3 regions of the Paenibacillus sp. FSL H7-0737 genome follow, and region 1 is predicted to be linked to each of the others. Evidence: predicted binding sites of a transcription regulator. Region 1 holds the regulator's gene; each other region holds the start of a gene.
What was found. The regulator Rex, encoded in region 1, represses fermentation and respiration genes when NADH is low (regulators of the CRP and FNR family bind a similar motif). The targets are predictions, from matches to a motif close to TTGTGAAATATTTCACAA.
Positions count from the first base shown of each region.

Region 1 (3,291 bases):
TAATCTCGGACTTAATGAAGCTGCGGAAGAGGGGCGTCTGATGACATCACTCCTGCCTTCTCCCTTTAAGTATCGGGAGCAGGCGCTGTTAGTTATTCCGCGGGATTTCCCAAGTGTGAAGGGGAGTGTAGGCGATGCCCGATTTGTCGATACACTCGTACAGTCACTAGCAGAAGCAGCTATTACAACACGTGGGCGGATGCTTGTCCTGTTTACTTCTTACAAGATGCTACGCCAGGTTTACGATCCTCTGAAAGAGGCTCTAGCCTCACAAGAGATCACGGTGTTAGGTCAAGGCGTGGAGGGGGGCAGCCGTAGCAAGCTGATCCGCCGTTTTCAGGACAGTGCAGCTTCTGTACTGTTAGGAACAAGCAGCTTTTGGGAGGGTGTAGATATTCCAGGTGAAGCATTAACATGCTTGGCCATCGTGAGGCTCCCATTTCAACCGCCAAACCACCCCCTAGCGGAAGCGAAGTCTGAGTTATTACAAGCCCAAAAAAAGAATCCGTTCATGAAGTTGTCTGTTCCTCAGGCGGTTATTCGCTTCAAGCAAGGATTTGGGAGGCTGGTACGGACAGCGCAAGATCGGGGTATTGTTATTGTGTATGACACAAGGGTGATCGAATCTCACTATGGGAAGTATTTCCTCTATTCGTTGCCTGGCCCGAAAATGGAGCATATGCTTACGGATCAAATGGTTCCTCGTATAGCGGAGTGGTTGGAAGACGGAGGCGTTTCTTGAAAAGAACGTCATCAATCTTATTAATCACTCTACAAGGAAGGGCGGTATAAGAATACCGCTCTTCCTTGAGACGAGGTGCAGATATTTCGATAGGATTTGAACAGAATATCACTTAAATTAGGAGGTAAATTATGAAATCGGATAAAATATCAGAAGCCGTTGTTCGCAGACTTCCTGTGTACTTGCGTTTCTTGAATGATCTCCAGAAACGTGAAATATTAACCGTTTCCTCACAAGAACTAGGACAAAAACTTGATTTGAATCCTGCTCAAATTCGTAAAGATTTAGCTTATTTTGGAGACTTTGGTAGAAAAGGTATCGGGTATGACGTAACTTATCTTATTGAAAAAATCCGTCATATTCTGAAGCTGGATCAACAATTGAATGTGGCTTTAGTAGGTGCCGGTAACCTTGGACATGCATTATCTAATTACAATGCTTATCTGAAAGATACTATGAAGATTACCGCTATATTTGACTCCTATGCACCTAAGGTAGGGCGGAAAATCAACTCTCTTACCGTTCAGCCGATGGAGGAGCTTGGTCAGACGGTTCGTGAGCAAGGTATTCGAATTGGGATCATTACTGTGCCTGATTCAGAAGCGCAGAATGTAGCAGATATTCTCATTGAGTCTGGCATTGAGGCGATTTTGAATTTTGCACCAGTGATTCTAAAAACACCATCGAATATCCGGGTTCATGCTGCCGATTTTACAACGGATTTGCAAAGCCTTGCTTATTATTTGAAAGACGGAAAGGAAGAAATCGGAAATGAAGAGCAGTAAAACGATTATTAAGGGCGGGCGTTTTCTTATTCCGGGAACGGATGAGCCGGTTCTGAATGGATATATGACTATTGAAGATGATTTGATCACTTACATAGGAAAAGAAGAGCCTTTAATGGAAGATGATGTGCAAGTTGTTGATGGCAGTCGTCTGCTGTTTATGCCAGGTCTGGTAAACACACATGGCCATGCGGCAATGTCATTGCTTCGTGGTTATGGAGATGATTTAGCACTTCAGGTGTGGCTTCAAGAGAAGATGTGGCCGATGGAAGCGAAATTCACTGGAGAAGATGTATACTGGGGAACCTCCTTGTCGGTACTGGAAATGCTAAAAGGTGGTACTACAACCTTCTTGGATATGTATGATCATATGGACCGAGTAGCAGAGGTAGTCGAATTATCAGGCATCCGTTCCGTACTGATGAGAGGTGTAATCGGATTATGCCCAGAGGAAGTACAAAATCACAAGCTTGCGGAAGCGATTTCTTTTGCACGAAATTGGCATGGTAAGGCTGATGGTAGAATTACGACGATGATCTCGCCACACGCCCCATATACTTGCCCACCAGACTTCTTTGTTAAGTTTGTTCAAGCGGCACATGATTTGGATTTACCGATGCATACCCATATGTCCGAGACCAAACGCGAAGTGGAGCAGAATGTGGTGGATTACGGACTTCGGCCTGTAGCGCATTTAGAGAAGCTTGGAATGTTCACACGTCCGTCTATTGTTGCACATGGCGTTCATTTGAATGATGAAGAGATCGAGATACTGGCTCGTCATGATGTAGGCGTGTCTCATAACCCAGGAAGTAATCTGAAACTGGCTAGTGGAGTGGCTCGGGTTACGGATCTTCTAAAGGCTGGTGTGAAGGTATCACTGGGTACAGATGGTGCGGCAAGCAATAATAACCTGGATATGTTTGAAGAGATGCGTCTTGCAGCCCTCATCCATAAAGGTGTAAGTGGTGATCCGACGGCTGTTCCAGCTCCGGAAGCGCTGCGTATAGCTACAGAGTATGGCGCAAAGTCTATCTTTTTAAATGATGTGGGTAGACTCGCTGTTGGCATGAAAGCGGACTTTATCGCGATTGATATAGACCAGCCGCATTTGCTACCACACACAGATCTGTTGTCTCATGCTGTATACTCTGCCAGTGCCAAGGATGTTGAGCATGTATGGGTGAATGGTAAACAGGTTGTAAAACATGGAGAATGTGTAACGCTAGATGAGGAAGCAATCCGTCGTAAGGCGCAAGAATCATTTGATGGACTGCTTAAACGGTAGTCTAAGATCATAACGAATAACTGAAAGGCTGTGACTTTCTGCGATTGCAAAGTTACAGCCTTTTGTGTTTCTGATAATTAGATCATTGAATTGGATATGAAACTTTGGATAAACACACAGGTGTGTTATATAATCAAAAAAGATATATTACTAGAAAGGGAGCTGTACCTTGAAGAAAAGGAAAAAATGGATCCTCCTGGGGTCAGTTCTGATTCTGCTCCTTCTGTTCGGACTTATCCAGTTCTATGCTTATATTATGAAAGATCAATGGAACGAGCGAGATATCGCTAAGGATGTCGCTAAAACCAGTGCTGGTCTGACAGAGGTAACCAAAGCGCAGAAATCCGTGTGGGATAAAAATGCGGTGTACTGGGTCTTAACAGGGAAGAATGAAGCCGGGACCGAGTTGATGGTTTGGGTACGTTTTACTGTAGATGGGAAGTTTGCTGAAGGAACCGACGCAGTATATGCTGAAG
Region 1 is NZ_CP009279.1:4,642,719-4,646,009, reverse strand. Features, by position in the region: gene dinG (ATP-dependent DNA helicase DinG) at 1-742, shown strand, start outside; gene H70737_RS20345 (redox-sensing transcriptional repressor Rex) at 874-1,527, shown strand; gene H70737_RS20340 (amidohydrolase) at 1,514-2,815, shown strand; gene H70737_RS20335 (cell wall elongation regulator TseB-like domain-containing protein) at 2,985-3,291, shown strand, end outside.

Region 2 (3,291 bases), 2.6 Mb from region 1:
CCCGGGCTTCAATTAGCCCAAGCGGTTCTTTTGTTTTAACCAGAATAACAGTTAAATCTTATTGTGCTTGTACAAACTCAGCAGATTTAACCCCTGCTTGACGGCCGAAAATAATGATTTCTGCTACAGAGTTACCGCCGATCCGGTTTTGACCGTGCAATCCACCTGTAACTTCACCAGCCGCATACAGGCCAGGAATAGCAGCGCCGTCTTTATTTAATACTTCTGTGTTCGTATTGATCTTCACGCCGCCCATGGTGTAATGAATCCCTGGGGCGATCTTAATAGCGTAGTAAGGACCCGCGGACAAATCGTTGTCCATCCCTGTTGTTCTGCCGAATTCAGCATCGTTCTTGTTCTTTACCGCGCTGTTCCAAGTATCAAGTGTCGCTTTTAGCTTATCGGCTGGAACACCGATTTCTTTCGCCAATGCTTCGATGGTATCCGCTTGGATTACGAAGCCCATTTTGTCATATTGTTCAATTGCTTTCACGCGTGATTTGACGCCGGAATCAAAGACAAGCGTTGCCGCTTTTTCAGGAAGTGCATTGATCGCTTCGGTAACTTTATCACGTGTAGTCAATTCGTTTACGAACCGTGTGCCTTCGCTATTTACGAGGATAGAACCTTCGCCGCGTACAGCTTCCCCGATCAGATAAGATTTTTCTTGTTGAACTGTCGGGTGAACCTGGATTTGATCCATATCAACGGTTGTTCCGCCTAGTGCCTCGATCATCTTGATGCCGTCTCCGGTGCTGCCGATCTGGTTAGTCGTAACGTATCCTTCCAGATCAGGTCTGACTTTAGAGATCATATCCATATCGGCACCGAAACCGCCAGTTGTTACAACAACTGCCTTCGCTGTAATGGTTTTTTCATCGGCCTGGTTAAAGAGTACTTTTACTCCGTCAACCTTACCGTCTTTTTGGGTAATTTCCTTCACATCTGCATTCACAAACAATGGAATTTCTTTTTCTTGTACGTTCTTAACCAAACCTTTGACAAGATATTGGCCTACCGCAGAGCCGTCTTCTGGACGATGGGTACGTTTTTCGTTCATACCGCCTGTAATTGTGATATTGTTCAGTCTGATTCCGATCGAATCCAACCAATCGATAGCACTTGCAGAATTGTCCACGAAGAAGCGAAGCATCTCTTTATCGTTCGTGTCATGCCCGCCCTTTAAGGTCTCTTCATAAAACTTATCATTGCTATCTTCAATGCTTTGCTCTTTTTGAAATTTCGTTTGGGAAGCGTTCATTCCTGAGGAGGATTTACTTGTATTCCCACCTGCAACTGGCATTTTTTCTAAAATAACCGGGTTCAAGCCTTTAGCCTTAGCTTCCAGTGCAGCAGACATACCCGCACCACCAGCACCAACAATAACGATATCATAATTATCTTTTAGTTGATCCATTGGTGTGTAGCTAGCCTCTGATGCGCCTGATACGGCTTCAGCTTTATCATTGTTAGCCGTCTCATTGACCTTACTCTTGTTCTCGTTGCCATTACTACTAGCTGTAGTGTTGCTATTACTGTTACCGCAGCCTGCGATCACGAGCATGACAGAGAGAATGAGAATAAGAGCAGCACTTGATGTCTTCTTCATCTTTATAACGCCCCTTTTGTGAATGTTTTCACATTTATGATAACGCAAAGATACTGTTTTGGGAAGTTTTTTATGTAATTAGTTATGGTTACTGTTACATTTTCATGAATATTTTCACTTTAAATTTTCATAAAAATTTTCAATTTCAATTACGAATCTGCTCACAATTAAGAAAGCCACCCTATCCAGGGCGGCTCTCTGACTTATTTTCTAATCAACGTTTTGAAACACAAATTTGGGTAGTATCTACTGTCTGCTCTCTTATGGTATATAAGCTATAACTTCAATTTCTACGAGCCCATCCTTAGGCAGACGTGCTACTTCAACAGCGCTGCGAGCAGGGTATGGCTGAGCAAAAAACCTTCCATAAATCTCATTCACCTTAAGAAAATCATTCATATCCTTTAGGAAAACGGTCGTCTTAATTACCTGGTCCATGCTTGTACCCGCCGCTTCCAGTATAGCTTTGACATTCAGCAACGACCGTTCCGTCTGTTCCTCAACCGTAGCAGGAAAAGCCCCACTAACCGGGTCTAGTCCGAGTTGTCCTGAAGTATATAGGACGTTTCCAAGCTTTACAGCCTGAGAGTAAGGTCCAATTGCACCTGGTGCATCCGTTGTTATTACGATTTCTTTATGATTATTTGTCATTCTAAAAAACTCCTTTATCCAACTTGTTTATTAGTGTTACCGTCATATTCCTTTAGCATTTCTGCCTGTTGCTCTGGCGTTAACTTCGCGATACCGAATCCCGTAAAGCCCCATATTGTCGCAAAGATTATTCCTGTCCAACATAGAACAGCCCAAGGTAAATAGTCTAACGTTGCAACACCCAGCGTTCCCGCCATATAAGCACCTGCAGCTGTCCAAGGCAGAATAGGCTCGGTAATGGCTGCTGAATCCTCGATGGTACGTCCCAGGTTCTTCGGATGCAAGCCCCGACGGATATATGCTTCACGCAGCATTTCGCCTGGCATTAAGATGGACACCTGACCATTACTTGTAACTCCGATCATCGTAAGACCTGTAACAATGGTTGCTACGATCATTGAACCTGTGGAATGGACAAACTTCAAAAGCTTATTAACAATCAGTTCCAAGGACTTCGTCAGAGAGATGGTTCCAGCGAACGTGATTGCACAGAAGCAAATGAGAAGTGTCCCCATCATGGAGTTCATTCCGCCACGATTTAGGAGACGGGGTACATCTTCAATAATGTTGGCAGAATCAAATCCAGCTACGTGAACCATAGAAATATTGAATCCATTAACAACAGAAGAAACGACATCATTCAGCGTAAAGCCCTGGAATAGAAGTGCGTTAGCCATAGCGAACATAGAAGAGATCAGCATGACCGGTATTGTCGGTTTCTTAGTAATTGAACCATACAAGATGATTAATACAGGTACGATAAGCAGCAGATTAAAGTCGTAAATGGTATCCAATGATCCCATAATCGTTCCAACCTTCTCTGGAACAACAGCACCTGCAGCATCTGTGTTTAGGCCTGTGATAATAAAGACAACGCTTGCAACGATAAAAGAAGGAAGTGTGGTATACAATAAATGTCCAATATGTTCATATAGATTGACACCAGTTGCTAACGCGGCAATATTCGTTGTATCTGAAAGCGGTGACAATTTATCGCCAAAATAAGCACCTGCAACAACAGCACCAGCTAC
Region 2 is NZ_CP009279.1:455,513-458,803, reverse strand. Features, by position in the region: gene H70737_RS02055 (flavocytochrome c) at 59-1,609, opposite strand; gene H70737_RS02050 (RidA family protein) at 1,871-2,260, opposite strand; gene nhaC (Na+/H+ antiporter NhaC) at 2,275-3,291, opposite strand, start outside.
Region 2: the regulator Rex is predicted to act here: its motif matches at 1,626-1,643, upstream of H70737_RS02055 (flavocytochrome c).

Region 3 (3,291 bases), 1.7 Mb from region 1:
ATCTTAACCTCTTTAGGATAATTCTGTAAAAACTTCATAAGTAGTGTACATCCCCTGTAATATATGTGTCATTATTCCATCCAGTATTATCCCAAAACAGGGTTCAGGGCAAGCAGACGCATTGACGTGCTATCGTGATAAAGTCTCAGTATACTTCACCTCTTATTTAGGACTAACTTCTAACGTAGCTGAGAAAAAAGTAGCACCTTTCACGTCCGCAGTCCTCCCTATTTCTACTATCTATTTATATTTTATAGTTGCCGCTGTCTTCCGTAAAGTAGACTAAACAATAATGAAGTGTTTCGTTATTACAAAGTCGGGGTAATAGAGCCTAGAAACACTCCCCCTTTTAAAATTCGCTGTGCATCCGAATTCGTTCCCCCGAGCTCGGATACATCACGGCGGATTTTATTTGTCTATACAGCAAAAAGCACCCCTCGACTATTCTAAGGAGTGCTCTATAAGATAGGTTTAGGCGTGTTTTTTTACACCGCTGCCAGACATGCTGTCTACGGACTGAATAGATGCAGGCTCTTTGCGCAGGTAAGCCATCCAATAAGCTGCCGCAACAAAGATCGCACCGCCCGTCAAGTTGCCTAGCCATACCGGAACAAAATTGTTGAAGTACTCTCCCCATGAAAAATAACCTTCAAAAATAGCTGCCGGAATTAAGAACATGTTGGCTACAACGTGCTGGAAGCCGATAGCTACAAAAGCCATCGTTGGGAACCAGATGCCGAGGATTTTGCCACTGAAGTTATCTGCTCCATAGGAGAGCCATACCGCCAAAGCTACGAGCCAGTTACAACCGATACCGGAAACAAATGCCGGCAAGAAGTCTGCCTCAAGCTTATGGCCTGCCATCTCCACTAATTTTTCCAAATACACACCGTCAGAGGTTAAACCAACCACGTGACCAAAAAAGTAAGCTACAAACAAAGCTCCCGCTAGATTGCTCAGGGTAATCAATACGAGATTCTTAACCACTTCCCAGAAGGATATCTTTTTCGCCATAAAAGCAAGTGGCACAGCCATCATATTGCCTGTCAGCAGTTCTCCTCCTGCAAGCAGTACTAGAATCAATCCGACAGGGAATACAGCTGCCCCAATAAAGTTAGCGATGGATCCCCATTCATGTGGTGCGCCAGCAATGACGCGAATATCCAGTAAAAATCCGAGCGCGATAAACGCTCCTCCCAGAAAGCCCAGAATTAGTACGGTGCTTAAAGGATTGTGCGCCTTTTTTATGCCGTTCTCGACCGTGACTGCGGCAATCTGCTGCGGTTTATTATAAGCCATGATTCCTATCCCCTTCATCTATTTACTTAAAATTTGTTCCTTTACGACCATTGTAGCGTGTCATAAAACACATTAACGTGATAATTATCACTTAATGAAAAACTAAGTGAAACTTTTCACTGACATGTCAAATTTAACGAAGCGCATCCATAATTACATTTGTAAGAACAGGCTCCATATTATTTTAAAGGTAAATAGTACCAGCATCAATCACAAAAAACCGGAGCCATATATGGCTCCGGTTTACCCAACTTTATTGTTCACAGGCAATTAAATTATACGGTTACTGCCTCTTTGCTTGGTACTGATGTCGGTAGCGATTCGAGGCCTACTGTATTCAGGAAGTTCCAAGGCTTGTTGTAATGAGGTTGGAAGAAGAAATCGATAAAGGCAAGCTGATCGATTGTCATTTTATTTTGAATACATACAGATACTGTGTTGATCGATTGCGTCAAATCCGTCTTGGACAAGATTTGCGCTCCGAGAATGCGGCGTGTGGCGCGATCAAATACCACTTTTAATTGCACCTGCTCGAAGGTTGGCATAAATTCTGGACGGTAGTTGTCAATAATCATGGTAGTTTCTACGTCCATTCCTTCAGCCTTAGCCCCTTCTTCAGTAAGACCGGTAGCAGCGATATTATCTTCATAAATCTTAATGCCCGAAGTCCCTTGAGTACCCATATAAGGAATCGTCTCTTTCACTAAGTTACGTGCGACCAAAGTGCCCATCCGTACGGCATTGGTTGCCAGTGGAATATAAGCGTGCTTACCTGTAGGGTTGTAATGAATCGCGCAGCTGTCACCAGCGGCATACACATCTGGGCAACTAGTCTGCATATAATCATTAACCAGAATTGCGCCATTTGGCAGCATATCCACTTGACCTTTTAACAGCTCAGTATTCGGACGGAAGCCGATGCAGAGAATTACAAGATCCGCTTCATGCTCCCCTTCGCTTGTGATAACCTTGGTAACTTTGCCACCTTCACCAGCAAAAGAACTTACCTTCTCATTCAGCGCTAATTTAATACCATGATCCTTAAAGGATTGTTCGATCGGCGCAGTAAACTCTGGGTCCAAATATTTATTCAAAATACGATCTTCGCCATCAATCAGCGTAACTTGCTTTCCGTTCATTTGGAAGGCTTCCACCAACTCAACGCCGATATATCCAGCGCCTACGACTGTGATTTTATTCGCTTGTTTAGCTTTTTCTATAATGGTATTGGAATGATCATAGTTCTTACAAAGCAAGACGCCTTCCAGCTCAATCCCTTCGAGCTTCGGTACAATCGGCCATGATCCCGTAGTCATAATCAGCTTATCGTAGGTATCGTCAAACTCCTGTCCGGTTACCAAATTGCGAACACGCAATGTTTTGGACTTCGTATCCACAACGGTCACTTCATGACGCATGTTGGTCTTTACACCAAGCTCAGCAAGCTTCTCAGGGGAAGAATAGAACAGCCCGTGTGGGTCCTTGACCACTCCACCTACGTATAAAGCAATTCCACAAGATAAGAAAGAAATATTATCATTACGCTCATAAACCGTAATCTCGGCTTCCGGGTGAAGCTTGGCAGTATTTACAATTGCGGCAGTTCCGGCATGGGTACATCCAATGACAGCTACTTTCATTATTTTCTTCCTCCTTCAAATGGACAACCTGGTTATATATTCGAATTGCTTGACTGACCAAATTAGATATCTGATCACCGATAAGTTAATTGTGATTTATTTCACTTTATAAACTGATTATATTGTGATATTTATCACATTACAAGTCTTTTCGCCTATATTCTCAGATTGTTCACAATTTTAAGCATTTTCCGTCACTGCTGCCGATTGCGACCTCGTTAGCTTTGCCATGGGCGTAAGACATTATGTTCTGCCCCCTCAGGATATACTTTCTTATAACGCGCAAAAAAAGGCTTCCCCCTAAACCAACAGGGAAAAGCCTGATCATAAACTGAGTCTACACCAAACCGTG
Region 3 is NZ_CP009279.1:6,371,884-6,375,174, forward strand. Features, by position in the region: gene H70737_RS27855 (MFS transporter) at 1-38, opposite strand, end outside; gene H70737_RS27860 (formate/nitrite transporter family protein) at 472-1,299, opposite strand; gene H70737_RS27865 (FAD-dependent oxidoreductase) at 1,575-2,939, opposite strand; gene H70737_RS27870 (formate--tetrahydrofolate ligase) at 3,277-3,291, opposite strand, start outside.
Region 3: the regulator Rex is predicted to act here: its motif matches at 1,404-1,421, upstream of H70737_RS27860 (formate/nitrite transporter family protein).